Regions from separate parts of the Citrobacter sp. KH_055_1 genome, predicted to be linked through region 1. Evidence: predicted binding sites of a transcription regulator. Region 1 holds the regulator's gene; each other region holds the start of a gene.
What was found. The regulator PhoB, encoded in region 1, activates phosphate uptake and scavenging genes when phosphate is short. The targets are predictions, from matches to a motif close to CTGTCATAAAACTGNCNNAT.

Region 1 (4,802 bases):
AACTCAGCGATACGGGCAGCGAGCGCCGTAAGCTGATGCTTATCGCGACTACGCTGAGAAAAAAGAGCGCGCCAGCCCGCAATCTCCTGGCCCCATAAGCGGAATCGATCATGCTCCGCCAACCACTGCGCCAGTGCGGTAAGTTCGGTCTGAAGTTGCTCGTGGCTGCGCAGTGCACCGTTGCGGATGCGCGCGCGCAGCGAGGTTTTAGCGTGTAAGCGAGTATTTACTTCAATGATCCGCTGCTTTGTTTGCGCCAGGCGTGCAGTCTGCTCCTGCTGGCGATCCCACAGTGGACGAAGCTGGTTGGCAGGCTGAGCGAGCTGGAGTCTTGCCAGCTCAGGCGCGGCGTCCGCAAGCGCCTGTTGGGCCTGCTGCGCTAAGCTAGCCACGCGCTGCTGTTCACGAACCAGTTCTTCGCTGCGCGTAACCCATTGAAAATCTTTCTGCTGATGTTGCTGCTGCGCCAGCAAAATTTTTTCTTCGTCAGTAAGTACCTGCAAACTTTGCTGCAACTGCTGTTGCTGCTCTTCGCTTAACAGTACGACACCCGCCGCCTGCGCTTCGCATATTTCGAGCGTATTGCGCGCCGCTTTGTGTTTTTCAAACACCATTGCCGAAATTTGTCCGTAGATTTCGGTGCCGGTCAGCTCTTCCAGCAGCTCAGCGCGCTCCTTGGGTTTGGCGTTAAGGAAGGCGGCAAATTGCCCCTGCGACAGCAGCATCGAACGCGTAAACCGTCCGTAATCCAGCCCGGTGAGCGTGGCGGTCATGTCCAGTTTATCTTTGATTTTATCGGCGAGGATTTTTCCGTCGGCGCAGCGGGCAAGTTCCACGCGCGGGACCTGCAGATTGCCGTCAGGCTGATTACGCGCCCGATTCTGGCTCCAGAACGCGCGGTAGGCTTCGCCTTTAACTTCGAACTCGACCTCTGCCAGACACTCGGCGGTGTCGCGGGTCATCAGGTCGTTTTGCGACTGTGATACGGTATTCAGGCGCGGTGTCTCGTGGTACAGCGCGAGACAAATCGCATCAAGCAGGGTGGTTTTTCCGGCCCCTGTAGGCCCGGTGATGGCAAACAGACCGTTGCTGGCAAAAGGCTCTGCCGTAAAATCGACTTTCCATTCCCCTTTCAGGGAGTTGAGGTTTTTCAGGCGCAGGCTAAGAATTTTCATGCGTCAGCCTCCCCGGCAAGCGTCTGTAACGTGTCATTAAACAGCTGATTAAGACGTTCCCGCCTCGGCGCTTCCAGTTCCTCCAGCGCCAGACGGCGGTCAAAGACTTCCGTCACGCTCAGTTCGCTCAGCGTTTCACGCCGCTCATTGGCCATAATACGCTCGCGCTGCTCCCGACTGCGGCGCACCAGCAGAACCTCTACCGGCAGGTCTTCCGTCAACGCCTGAATTTTGCGCTGCATGTCGTGCAGGTAATCGTCGGTGGTGATTTCAATATCTAACCAGACGGGCGTTTGCAGCTCTACATCGCGCCATTGCTCAAGCTGGGCGGTAATGGCGGCTAAATCGCCTTTCAATACTGCCAGCGGCTGCGTGACCGGTACGGTGAGATTGTCGACGGTATGTAGCTTGCCGTCTTCGAAGCTCACCAGATGCACGCCTTTGTTTTTGCCACATTCGTCAAAACTGAGGGCAATCGGCGAGCCACAGTAGCGAATATGTTCTGTTCCGCCGATGACCTGCGCCCGGTGAATATGTCCCAACGCGATGTAATCTGCTGGCGGGAAATTCTGCGCCGGAAAGGCATCCAGTGTGCCAATATAAATGTCACGTACCGCGTCACTTTTGCTGGCACCGACGGTCGTCAGGTGCCCGGTTGCAATGATCGGCAGGTTGCGTTCACCGCGCAGTTCACAGGCGTCCAGGTACTGCTGCTGGTAATAGTCGGTAATTGCCCCCAGCAAATGCTGTTGTTTTTCGCTGCCGGTGAGTCCCGCCTGGCTGGTGATGATGTCGCGTGGGCGTAAAAAGGGAATCGGGCACAGCACGGCGCCTGGCGTGCCGTCGCGGCGTTTCAGTATTTGCGGTCCATGGCCTGCGCTGGCGACCACCGTGGTGTTCAGAAACGCCAAAATATCGCGTGATTCATTAAGCGTGGCGACCGAGTCATGGTTGCCTGCCAGCACCACCAGGTGGCAGCCTGTTTGCTGCAAATTGACGACAAAGCGGTTGTAAATCTCGCGGGCATAGCTCGGCGGTGAGCCGGTATCAAAAATATCGCCTGCCACAATAATGGCATCCACCTGATGGGATTGTGCGGTCTCCAGCAGCCAGTCAAGAAAGGCCTGATGCTCGGCGGCGCGGCTCTTGCTGTAGAAGTTTTGGCCCAGATGCCAGTCTGAGGTATGAAGGATGCGCATACGAGTTCCATGACGAAAAAGCAATGAGGGGGATTATACCCTTGCAATGGCGTGAATATCTTGTTTCCGGGCTGTCATAATTCAACAACATTGGTTAAGCCTGGACTATCTTTTTCATAAATCTGTCATAAATCTGACGCATAATGGCGGCGTATAGAGGGTATGAACGATTAAATTAAAACAGGGCAAATCATGGCGAGACGTATTCTGGTCGTAGAAGATGAAGCTCCAATTCGTGAAATGGTCTGCTTCGTGCTCGAGCAAAACGGGTTCCAACCTGTAGAAGCCGAAGACTATGACAGTGCGGTGAATCAACTCAATGAACCCTGGCCGGATCTTATCCTGCTTGACTGGATGCTTCCCGGTGGCTCGGGGTTACAGTTCATTAAACACCTCAAACGTGAAGCGATGACGCGGGACATCCCGGTGATGATGCTGACGGCAAGAGGTGATGAAGAAGATCGCGTACGTGGGCTGGAAACCGGTGCGGATGACTATATCACCAAGCCGTTTTCGCCGAAGGAACTGGTGGCGCGCATTAAAGCCGTACTGCGTCGTATTTCACCAATGGCGGTTGAAGAAGTTATTGAGATGCAGGGGCTGAGCCTTGATCCCACCTCGCATCGTGTAATGACCGGCGAAGAACCGCTGGATATGGGGCCAACTGAGTTCAAACTGCTGCATTTCTTTATGACTCATCCTGAGCGCGTCTACAGCCGCGAACAACTACTTAATCATGTCTGGGGCACCAACGTGTACGTAGAAGACCGGACGGTTGACGTGCATATCCGCCGCTTGCGTAAGGCGCTGGAGCACAGCGGCCACGATCGCATGGTGCAGACGGTACGCGGAACGGGATACCGTTTTTCAACCCGCTTCTGACCGGCACGGAAAATAGCCCATTAGATCAAGTTGTATAGGGAGTGCGACGTTTGCTGGAACGATTGTCATGGAAAAGGCTGGTACTGGAGCTGATACTTTGCTGCATTCCGGCTTTTATCCTTAGTGCTTTTTTCGGTTATCTGCCGTGGTTTTTACTGGCATCGGTAACGGGTCTGCTTATCTGGCATTTCTGGAATTTACTGCGTTTGTCCTGGTGGCTGTGGGTCGACAGGAGTATGACGCCTCCGCCGGGGCGGGGCAGTTGGGAACCGCTGCTTTACGGCCTGCATCAAATGCAACTGCGTAACAAAAAACGCCGCCGCGAACTGGGTAATCTGATTAAACGTTTTCGCAGCGGGGCTGAATCGCTGCCTGATGCGGTGGTACTGACCACCGAAGAGGGTGGGATTTTCTGGTGTAACGGCCTGGCACAGCAGGTTCTGGGACTGCGTTGGCCGGACGATAGTGGGCAAAATATTCTTAACCTGCTTCGCTACCCGGAATTTACCTCATACCTGAAAACGCGCGACTTTAGTCGGCCAATTAATTTGGTACTTAATACCGGGCGGCATCTGGAAATTAGGGTGATGCCGTATACCGACAAGCAGTTGCTGATGGTGGCGCGCGATGTCACGCAGATGCACCAACTGGAAGGCGCGCGGCGTAATTTCTTTGCCAACGCCAGCCACGAGTTGCGTACGCCGCTGACGGTGCTGCAAGGTTATCTGGAGATGATGCAGGAGCATCCCCTGGAAGGGGCAACGCGAGAGAAAGCGCTGGATACCATGCGTGAGCAAACGCAGCGTATGGAAGGGCTGGTGAAACAGTTGCTGACGCTATCGAAAATAGAAGCCGCACCGACACTGCCGCAGAATGAAAAAGTAGATGTGCCGATGATACTGCGCGTGGCTGAGCACGAAGCACAAACGCTGAGCCAGAATAAACACACGTTTACCTTCGACGTGGATAATCGCCTGAGCGTGATGGGTAACGAGGAGCAACTGCGTAGCGCAATCTCGAATCTTATCTATAACGCGGTGAACCATACGCCGGCGGGAACACACATCACCGTGCGCTGGCAGCGGGCGACGGCGGGAGCCGAGTTCAGCGTCGAAGATAATGGGCCTGGAATTGCGCCTGAGCACATTCCTCGTTTGACCGAGCGTTTCTACCGCGTGGATAAAGCGCGATCGCGGCAAACGGGCGGTAGCGGGCTGGGGCTGGCTATTGTGAAGCATGCTTTAAATCATCACGACAGCCGATTGAATATCGAGAGTACGCCGGGCAAAGGGACGCGGTTTAGCTTTGTGCTAGCGGAACGTTTACTTGCCAAAAGTAACGATTGAGGCGTATCCGTAAGATTATCTTTCCAAAAGCCAGCGAAAGCTGGCTTTTTTACGCGGGTCAATACAGTCATCCTGAATTTTACGACGTCTGATTGTTTTTTGTTCGCATTATTACCCATACCTTTTTCCCGGAAATGGTGTTTTGTTCTAACTGGATTTTTCATATCGCTATATTGTTCTGGTTTTTAGATCCCACCTTG
Region 2 (4,802 bases), 730 kb from region 1:
CGCTGGAGGCACGGAACGGCGCCCAGCCCAGGCGTTCCAACGTGGCTTTCTCTTCCGGCGTTTTGCCATAACTCATGAAGAAGTCGTACACCTTGTCCTTGGTGGTTTCGGAGAGGTTTTTGCGCCAGACGATCGGATCGCCTGGGATCAGCGGCGATTTCCAGATCACCTTCAGCGCTTTCAATTTTTCTGGTGCAGAGGTTTTTAACTTGTCGAGGTTTTCGGTGTTGTTGGTGGCAACATCCACCTGCTTGTTGGCGACGGCCAGGGCGTTAGTTTCATGCCCGGCGTTAACGGTGCGCTTGAAGTCGCTGGCAGCAATGTTGTTTTTCGCGAAGACGTAGTAACCGGGGACGAGGTAGCCCGAGGTGGAGTTTGGATCGCCGTTACCGAAGGTTAGATCCTTACGTTTGGCGATCAGATCGTTCAGGTTGTTGATCGGGCTGTCTTTATTGACGATCAATACGCTCCAGTAACCCGGCGATCCGTCTGCCGCGACGGTCTGGGCGAAGACCTGTCCATTGGCGCGATCCACCGCTTCCATCGCCGAGAGGTTGCCGTACCAGGCGATATCGACTTTGTTAAAGCGCATGCCCTGGATGATCCCGGCGTAGTCCGGGGCGAAGAAGGCATTCACTTTTACGCCCAGCGATTTTTCCATGTCCTTCAGGAACGGTTCCCACTGTGGCTTCAGGTTTTGCTGTGATTCGGTCGAAATAATGCCAAAGTTCAGCGCTTTTTCCTGTTCTTCGGCATATGCCGGGCTTAAGAAGGTGCTGAGACTAAACATGCTGGTGAAGGCCAGCGCGGCAACTGTCTTATAACTCATTTCCATTCCTCATTGTGGGGATGTCAGGCAGCCTGTGCGTTCTGGTCGACGCGGTTCATGCTGCGGTAGAGATGGTCAAAACGTTCGTTATCAAACTGCTGGCTGCTGCCGTCGTAGAAGACGTGTCCCTGGCGCAGCGCAACAATGCGTTCGCAGTAGCGCAGGGCGTAATCCACCTGATGCAGCGTGACCACGACGGTGATGCCGTCGGTCTGGTTAATGTCGCGCAGGGTGTCCATCACGATGCGTGCAGATTCCGGGTCCAGCGAGGCAATCGGCTCATCGGCGAGGATCACTTTTGCCTGTTGCATCAGGGCGCGGGCGATGGCGACGCGCTGCTGCTGTCCGCCGGAGAGCGTAGAAACGCGCTGGTAGGCAAAGTGCGCCATGCCAACGCGGGTCAGCGCCTGTAACGCCCGTTGCTTCTGCTGTGGCGTAAACCAGCTAAAACAGGTGCGCCAGAACGGCGTGCTGCCGAGGGCGCCAATCAGCACGTTCTCCAGCACGGTGAGACGGTTCACCAGATTGAACTGTTGGAAGATATAGCCCGTATGGGCACGGCTTTTGCGGATGTCACGCGCCAGTCGGCCTTCACGTTGTACCGTGCGGCCTAATAGCTCGACGTGGCTACCTGGCGATTTATCACCGGTAATCAACCCGCTTAAATGACGTAAAAGGGTGGATTTGCCGGAACCTGATGGCCCAAGCAGAGCCACCATCTCACCGGAATGGATAGTCAGATCAACCGCATTCAGCGCCTGATGATGATTGAATGATTTGGAGAGTTTCTCGACGCGAATAACCGTTTGCATGATGCGGCCTCCCTAAAAAAGTGGCCCCATCGTGGCGGATTAATGTGACATTTTCGTTAAGGGATGGTTACTCGAAGATGAAGAGTTGAGCGATATTTGATGACAGTACGGGAGGACAAGCCTCCCGTAGGATTACTCCGTGGGGGGCTGCTGTTGTTTGACGACGTTGATCATCCACGGCACACCGTACTGGTCGGTGACTTTACCGAAACCGTGCGCCCAGAATGTTTCCTGCCAGTCCATTTCGATTTGACCTGTTGCTGCCAGGTTGTCAAACCAGCGCTTCCCTTCGTTGACATCCTGCGTGTCGAGGACCAGCGTGAAGCCGGAGTAATGGGCTTTTCCCGTCGCGACGCCGTCGCTCATCATGATGTCGCTGCCCGCAACGCGCAGGTTGGCGTGGGCGATGGCGGTATCAGGGAATTTCATTCCAGAAGGGCAACCCTCTTCACTGTCCTGCGCCGACTGGGGCATTTCACCGAAGTTGATTTTGTAGAGCAGTTCTGCGCCCAGCGTCTGTTGGTAGTACGCAATGGCGTCAGCGCAGTTGCCTGCAAAAGAGATGTAGGGACTTAACGACATGATCTTTACCTCAGGTAAAAGAAGCCCGTTAAGTGTAGTTAGCGTAGGCCTGGTAAGCGAAGCGCCACCGGGCAATAAAAGCCGGATGGCGACTAACGCCTTATCCGGCCAACAAAATTAGTTCTTTTTCACAAACTCGGATTTCAGTTTCATCGGTCCGAATCCATCAATCTTGCAATCGATGTTGTGGTCGCCTTCCACCAGGCGGATGTTTTTCACTTTGGTACCGATCTTCAGCATGGAAGAGCTACCTTTGACCTTCAGATCTTTCACGACGGTTACGCTGTCGCCGTCGGCCAGCAGATTACCGTTAGCGTCTTTCACGATCAGTTCGTCGCCGTCATGCGCGGGTTCAGCATCGTTCCATTCGTGAGCGCATTCCGGGCAGATGAACATGCCGTTATCTTCGTAGGTGTATTCGGAGTTGCATTGTGGGCAGTGTGGTAATGACATGTGGATTTCCTCAAAAGTCAGCAGGGGCAAAAGCGCCCAAAAAATGGCAGATTGCCGAAAAAGGCCGCAATTATACATAAAATCCCTGCGGTTGTCGGGACTACTGTCTGATTAAGCGCTGAGGCACGGCGCAGATAAAGGCCTCAATACCTGTACTTTCCACTACTTGCACGTTTGGCGGAATATTTTTTAAGGGAAATTGCTCCGCTTTGTTATTTAAGTTAAGGTGAGGCGAACCACCTGATATTCATTGATAACATGGCTCTCAGAATGGCTTAGTTATTGTAAGTGGATATCGCATCCCCCTTAATTTAGGTAGGGGAATTAAACTGGCATTTTTCAAAACTGAACTACTCTGTTTATCTTTCTTACTTATTACAGTAAGGGAGAGGCATCGGGCCAGCGGTTATAAAATAAATTTAATTTAATAATATCAATTAGTTATTTTGATTTTAATTATTTCCACACGTAATGATAAAAGCCGAAAATTCATAAATAAAAAGATTTGGCTGAATAAAAGTAAGATTATTTGCGTTAAGGAAAAATTTTCCATGTACACACAGACAATATATGAATTAAGTCAGGAAGCTGAACGCTTGCTGATGCTCTCTCTTGACCATCTCAGGCAGTTGAAAAAATTGCCGACGACGTCGTTGGATGATGTCGCGTTGAAAAAAGGTGAGCATAGCGGGCACGTACAGCCCCTGCATTTCACTGCGCGTGGCATGGATGTCCAGCAAGCAACGCTCAATAATGAGCTACGGAAGGTCACGCGTCTGGAAATGGTACTGGCCATTGTCGGCACGATGAAAGCGGGAAAGTCGACGACGATTAATGCGATTGTGGGGACGGAAGTGTTACCCAATCGTAATCGTCCGATGACGGCCCTGCCGACGCTGATCCGCCATACGCCAGGCCAGAAAGATCCGGTGTTGTATTTTTCTCATGTCGCGCCGATTGATGCCTTAATGAAAACCTTGCAGCAGCGTGTGCGCGAGTGCGATCGCCAGTCTCTTAGCCATGAGCTGGAAATTGATAAAGATATGAATACGCTGCTGCTACGTATTGAAAACGGTGTGGCGTTCGAGCGCACCTATTTAGGTGCCGAACCTATTTTCCAGTGCCTCAAGAGCCTGAACGATCTGGTGCGTCTGTCAAAAGCGCTGGAGGTTGATTTTCCTTTTTCTGCGTATGCCGCCATTGAGCATATTCCGGTGATTGAGATTGAGTTTGTGCATTTGGCCGGGCAGGAAAATTATCCGGGGCAGTTAACCCTGCTGGATACGCCGGGGCCGAATGAAGCCGGACAGCCGCACTTACAAAAGATGCTGAAGGAACAGCTGGCGCGGGCGTCTGCGGTACTGGCGGTGATGGACTATACCCAACTGAAGTCGATTTCGGATGAGGAAGTGCGCCAGGCGATCACCGCGGTGGGTAAATCGGTACCGCTGTATGCCCTGGTCAATAAATTCGATCAAAAAGACCGTAATAGCGATGATGAAGAGCAGGTGCGGGCGCTGATTTCTGGCACGTTGATGAAGGGCTGTATTACGCCTGAGCGTATTTATCCGGTGTCTTCCATGTGGGGGTATCTGGCGAACCGCGCACGTCATGAACTGATGACTCACGGGCGGCTGCCGGATCACCAGCAACAACGTTGGGTACAGGATTTTGCCGAAGCGGCGCTGGGTCGGCGTTGGCGTACCGCCGATCTGGATGATACCGAGCATATTCGGCATGCTGCCGATTTACTGTGGCAAGACTCGCTGTTTGAGCAGCCGATTCAGAATGTTATTTATGCCGCCTACGCGAATGCCTCGCTCTATGCGCTCCGCTCCGCGTCCCATAAGCTGTTGAACTATGCGCAAAGCGCACACGAATACCTTGAGTTTCGCTATCACGGATTAACGGTCGCGTGTGACAAGCTGCAGCTGAACATCGACCATATTGAAGAGGATATGCAGCAGATCCTGGTGGGTCAGGAGCAGGTCAGCGATGAGGTTAAACACGAAGTTGATCTGGCACTGGAGGCGACCACCGCGTTTCTCAATCAGCAGCAGGCTGAGATCCTGGGCAGTATCGATAGGCTGTTTGAAAAAGAAAGCGTGCTGAGGATGTCACGACAC
Region 3 (4,802 bases), 400 kb from region 1:
CACCGAAGGCGTGTTCAGCATGGACGGCGACAGCGCGCCGCTGGCGCAAATCCACGCCGAGGCGCAGCGCCATGAGGCGTGGCTGCTGGTGGATGATGCCCACGGTATTGGCGTCACCGGTGAGGAAGGACGCGGCTCGTGCTGGCAGCAGCAGGTCAAGCCCGAGCTGCTGGTGGTGACCTTCGGCAAAGGCTTTGGCGTCAGCGGGGCGGCCATTCTCTGCTCTGACAGCGTGGCCGATTATCTGCTGCAGTTTGCTCGCCATCTGATTTACAGCACCAGTATGCCCCCGGCACAGGCTCAGGCGTTGCGCGCCGCGCTGGCGGTGATCCGCAGTCGCGAAGGCGACGAGCGCCGGGAAAAGCTGGCGATGCTTATCCAGCGTTTTCGTGCCGGTATGACGAACCCTGATTTGCTGCTGGCACAGTCAGACAGCGCTATTCAGCCACTGATCGTCGGCGATAACCAAAAAGCGTTGCAGCTGGCGCAGACGTTACGCGATCGGGGTTGCTGGGTGACGGCAATCCGGCCACCTACCGTGCCGGTTGGTACTGCCAGACTGCGACTGACGCTGACTCAGGCGCATGAAGCTCAGGATATCGACCGCTTGCTGGAGGTGCTGCATGACGCAGGTTGATAAGCAGGCCATTGCCGCCGCGTTCGGACGCGCTGCCTCCCACTACGAACAACACGCTGAATTACAGCGTCAAAGCGCCGATGCGTTACTGGCGCGGCTGGCGGGGCGGCAGTATGCCCGCGTGCTGGATGCCGGCTGCGGGCCAGGTCGTATGAGTCGCTACTGGCGAGAGCAGGGGAGCGAGGTCAGCGCCCTGGATTTGTCTGCGCCTATGCTAGCGCAAGCCCAGCGGCACGATGCGGCGCACCATTATCTGCTGGCTGATATTGAGGCCATTCCGCAAGATACCGCGACGTTTGACCTGGCCTGGAGCAATCTGGCCGTGCAATGGTGCGGCGATTTACGCGACGCATTAGGCGAACTCTACCGGGTCGTGCGCCCCGGCGGGACGGTGGCCTTCAGCACCCTGGCGCATGGCTCGATGCCGGAACTGCGTCAGGCGTGGCAGGCGGTGGATAACCGGGCGCACGCCAACCGTTTTTTACCCGTCGAACAGCTGGAAAACGCGCTGCACGGCTGGGAAGTTGAGTATCAGATGCAGGCCGTCACGCTGTGGTTTGACGATGCGCTGAGCGCCATGCGTTCGCTCAAAGGCATTGGCGCGACGCATTTGCATGAAGGTCGCGAACAGCGCGTGCTGACCCGCTCACAGCTGCAACAGTTACAGTTAGCCTGGCCCCAGAAACAGGGGAAATACCCGCTGACGTACCATCTTTTTTGGGGAGTGATTCAACGTGACTAAAACGTATTTTGTCACCGGGACGGACACCGAGGTTGGTAAAACCATCGCCAGCTGTGCATTGTTACAGGCGGCAGGACAGTTGGGCTACCGGACCGTGGGCTACAAGCCGGTCGCCTCGGGCAGTGAAATGACGGCAGACGGCCTGCGTAACAGCGATGCCCTGGCGTTGCAGCGGAACAGTTCGTTGGCAGTGGACTATGCGGCCATCAATCCGTATACCTTCGCCGAACCCACGTCACCGCATATTATCAGCGCCGATGAAGGGCGACCGATTCAGGCCCCGGTGATGTCTGCTGGTTTACGCGCCCTGGAGAAACAGGCCGACTGGGTGCTGGTCGAAGGGGCCGGGGGATGGTTGACCCCGCTTTCGCCGACGCTGAGCTTTGCCGACTGGGTGCAAACGGAACAATTGCCGGTGATTCTGGTGGTGGGCGTGAAGCTCGGCTGTATCAATCATGCCCTCCTGACCGCGCAGGCGATACGCCAGGCCGGGCTGACGCTGGTCGGCTGGGTTGCCAATGACGTAACCCCGCCAGGGAAGCGTCACGCTGAATACATGGCGACGCTGAGGCGCACACTTGCGGCACCGCTGCTGGGCGAGATCCCGTGGCTGTCAGCGACGCCGGAGCGGGCAGAGACCGGACACTATATCGATCTGAGCACGCTGCCTTAGGCGCCATTCTGGTGCGGATAGGCTGCTGTGGCCTGCCCGTGTTAACGCCCTGGGCAGGCAAAAAAATGATGAAAATGCGAGCAGGATCTCGACTGCTCCAGCCCGCTTCGTTAGCTGATAAATATCAAAATTTAGCGATAATTTTTTTTTATTCGACCAAAAAAGGACATCGATACGTTTCTGCCAGGCGGCAGTCAGCACGGGCTGGAGACAGTTATCCACTATTCCTGTGGATAACCTTGTGCATTAGAGTTAGAAAACACTATGTAAGCGAGAGAAGACGCGGCCTGCGACTAAATTGCTGCGAAAGACGGCTTGAGGAAATAGTTATTCAAATACAGATTGTTAGATAAAAGCAATGGCTGTCGCGGAAGTGTCATCTGTTGCCATAAAACTTTCATCTCCTGGCTTGACAAATGTTAAAAAAGTCATAGGTCTGGGGATAACACATTTTTGCTGGTGTTTTATCTTGCCTGCGGTGAAATTTTAGCCCGCCGTGATGGGGGTTAAGGGGGCGTAACAGAAATATTGTGGTGTGTTACTGTTTTTTCATCCAGTATATTTTACTGGCAAAATCTACTGCTGCGAGTAAAATTAGACACCTGCCCGCCCATTGCTTCAGGTAGCTGCTCATGAGTAAACCGTTCAAACTGAATTCCGCTTTTAAACCCTCTGGCGATCAGCCTGAGGCGATTCGTCGCCTGGAAGAAGGGCTGGAGGATGGTCTGGCGCATCAGACGCTGCTGGGCGTAACGGGTTCGGGGAAAACGTTCACCATCGCCAACGTCATTGCGGACCTCCAGCGGCCAACCATGGTGCTGGCACCCAACAAGACGCTGGCGGCCCAGCTTTATGGCGAGATGAAAGAATTCTTCCCGGATAACGCGGTAGAGTATTTTGTCTCCTACTACGACTATTACCAGCCGGAAGCGTACGTACCGAGTTCTGATACATTCATCGAGAAAGATGCGTCGGTCAACGAACACATCGAGCAAATGCGACTGTCGGCGACCAAGGCGCTGCTGGAGCGTCGGGATGTCATTGTGGTGGCCTCGGTTTCCGCGATCTATGGTCTGGGCGACCCGGACCTGTATTTGAAAATGATGCTGCACCTGACGGTCGGCATGATCATCGACCAGCGCGCCATTTTGCGGCGGCTGGCGGAGCTGCAATATACCCGCAACGATCAGGCATTTCAGCGCGGGACGTTCCGTGTGCGCGGTGAAGTGATAGACATCTTCCCGGCAGAATCTGACGACATTGCGCTGCGCGTGGAGCTGTTTGATGAAGAAGTGGAGCGCCTGTCGCTGTTTGACCCGCTGACCGGGCAGGTTGAATCCAGCATTCCACGCTTTACCGTCTACCCTAAAACGCACTACGTTACGCCACGCGAACGCATTGTGCAGGCGATGGAAGACATTAAGGTCGAGCTTGCCGAGCGGCGTAAAAACCTGCTGGCGAACAACAAGTTGCTGGAAGAACAGCGCTTAAGCCAGCGTACGCAGTTCGATCTGGAGATGATGAACGAACTGGGCTACTGTTCGGGCATTGAAAACTATTCCCGCTATCTCTCCGGGCGCGGGCCTGGCGAGCCGCCGCCGACGCTGTTTGACTACCTGCCAGCCGATGGCCTGCTGGTGGTCGATGAATCCCACGTGACTATTCCGCAAATCGGCGGTATGTATCGCGGCGACCGGGCGCGAAAAGAGACGCTGGTCGAGTACGGTTTTCGTCTGCCGTCAGCACTGGATAACCGCCCGTTGAAGTTTGAAGAGTTTGAGGCGCTGGCCCCGCAAACCATCTATGTCTCCGCCACGCCGGGCAACTATGAGCTGGAGAAATCCGGCGATGACGTCGTTGATCAGGTAGTACGACCGACCGGCCTGCTGGATCCAGTGATTGAAGTGCGCCCGGTGGCAACACAGGTCGATGACCTGCTGTCTGAAATTCGTATCCGCGCGGCGATCAACGAACGTGTACTGGTGACGACGCTAACCAAGCGGATGGCGGAAGACCTCACTGAATACCTCGAAGAGCACGGCGAGCGGGTGCGCTATCTGCACTCGGACATCGACACCGTGGAACGTATGGAAATCATTCGTGACCTGCGTCTGGGCGAGTTTGACGTGCTGGTGGGTATCAACCTGTTACGAGAAGGTCTGGACATGCCTGAGGTCTCTCTGGTGGCGATTCTGGACGCCGACAAAGAAGGGTTCCTGCGTTCTGAGCGATCGCTGATCCAGACTATCGGCCGTGCGGCACGTAACATCAACGGTAAAGCGATCCTCTACGGCGATAAAATTACGGCCTCAATGGCAAAGGCGATCGGCGAAACCGAACGGCGTCGTGAGAAGCAGCATCAGTACAACGAAGAGCACGGTATTACGCCGCAGGGGCTGAACAAGAAGGTGGTCGACATTCTGGCGCTGGGGCAAAATATTGCCAAGACCAAAGCCAAGGGCCGAGGCAAGTCGCGTTCCGGCGCGAAGTCCGAGGTGGTTGAATTGGATATGACGCCGAAGGCGCTGCAGCAGAAAATCCATGAACTGGAAGGGCAGATGATGAAGCACGCGCAGAACCTGGAGTTTGAAGAAGCTGCTCAAATCCGCGATCAGCTGCACCAGCTGCGCGAGCTGTTTATCGCGGCATCGTAAGTGGGTGCCTGATGCGGGATAAATCCCTTATCCGGCCTACGGGATAGAGCGCGTTGGTAGGCCTGATAAGCGCAGCACATCAGTCAGTGTTTGGTG

Region 2: the regulator PhoB is predicted to act here: its motif matches at 1,684-1,703, upstream of phnC (phosphonate ABC transporter ATP-binding protein).
Region 3: the regulator PhoB is predicted to act here: its motif matches at 2,436-2,455, upstream of uvrB (excinuclease ABC subunit UvrB).

Annotation. Positions count from the first base shown of each region.
Region 1 covers NZ_CM174473.1:3,612,265-3,617,066, reverse strand. Annotated here, with positions in the region: gene sbcC (exonuclease subunit SbcC) at 1-1,175, opposite strand, end outside; gene sbcD (exonuclease subunit SbcD) at 1,172-2,374, opposite strand; gene phoB (phosphate response regulator transcription factor PhoB) at 2,567-3,256, shown strand; gene phoR (phosphate regulon sensor histidine kinase PhoR) at 3,307-4,602, shown strand.
Region 2 covers NZ_CM174473.1:4,345,850-4,350,651, reverse strand. Annotated here, with positions in the region: gene phnD (phosphonate ABC transporter substrate-binding protein) at 1-829, opposite strand, end outside; gene phnC (phosphonate ABC transporter ATP-binding protein) at 853-1,641, opposite strand; gene yjdN (VOC family metalloprotein YjdN) at 1,774-2,223, opposite strand; gene AC3ITF_RS20440 (zinc ribbon domain-containing protein YjdM) at 2,341-2,676, opposite strand; gene crfC (clamp-binding protein CrfC) at 3,228-4,802, shown strand, end outside.
Region 3 covers NZ_CM174473.1:3,216,762-3,221,563, reverse strand. Annotated here, with positions in the region: gene bioF (8-amino-7-oxononanoate synthase) at 1-637, shown strand, start outside; gene bioC (malonyl-ACP O-methyltransferase BioC) at 624-1,379, shown strand; gene bioD (dethiobiotin synthase) at 1,372-2,052, shown strand; gene uvrB (excinuclease ABC subunit UvrB) at 2,685-4,706, shown strand.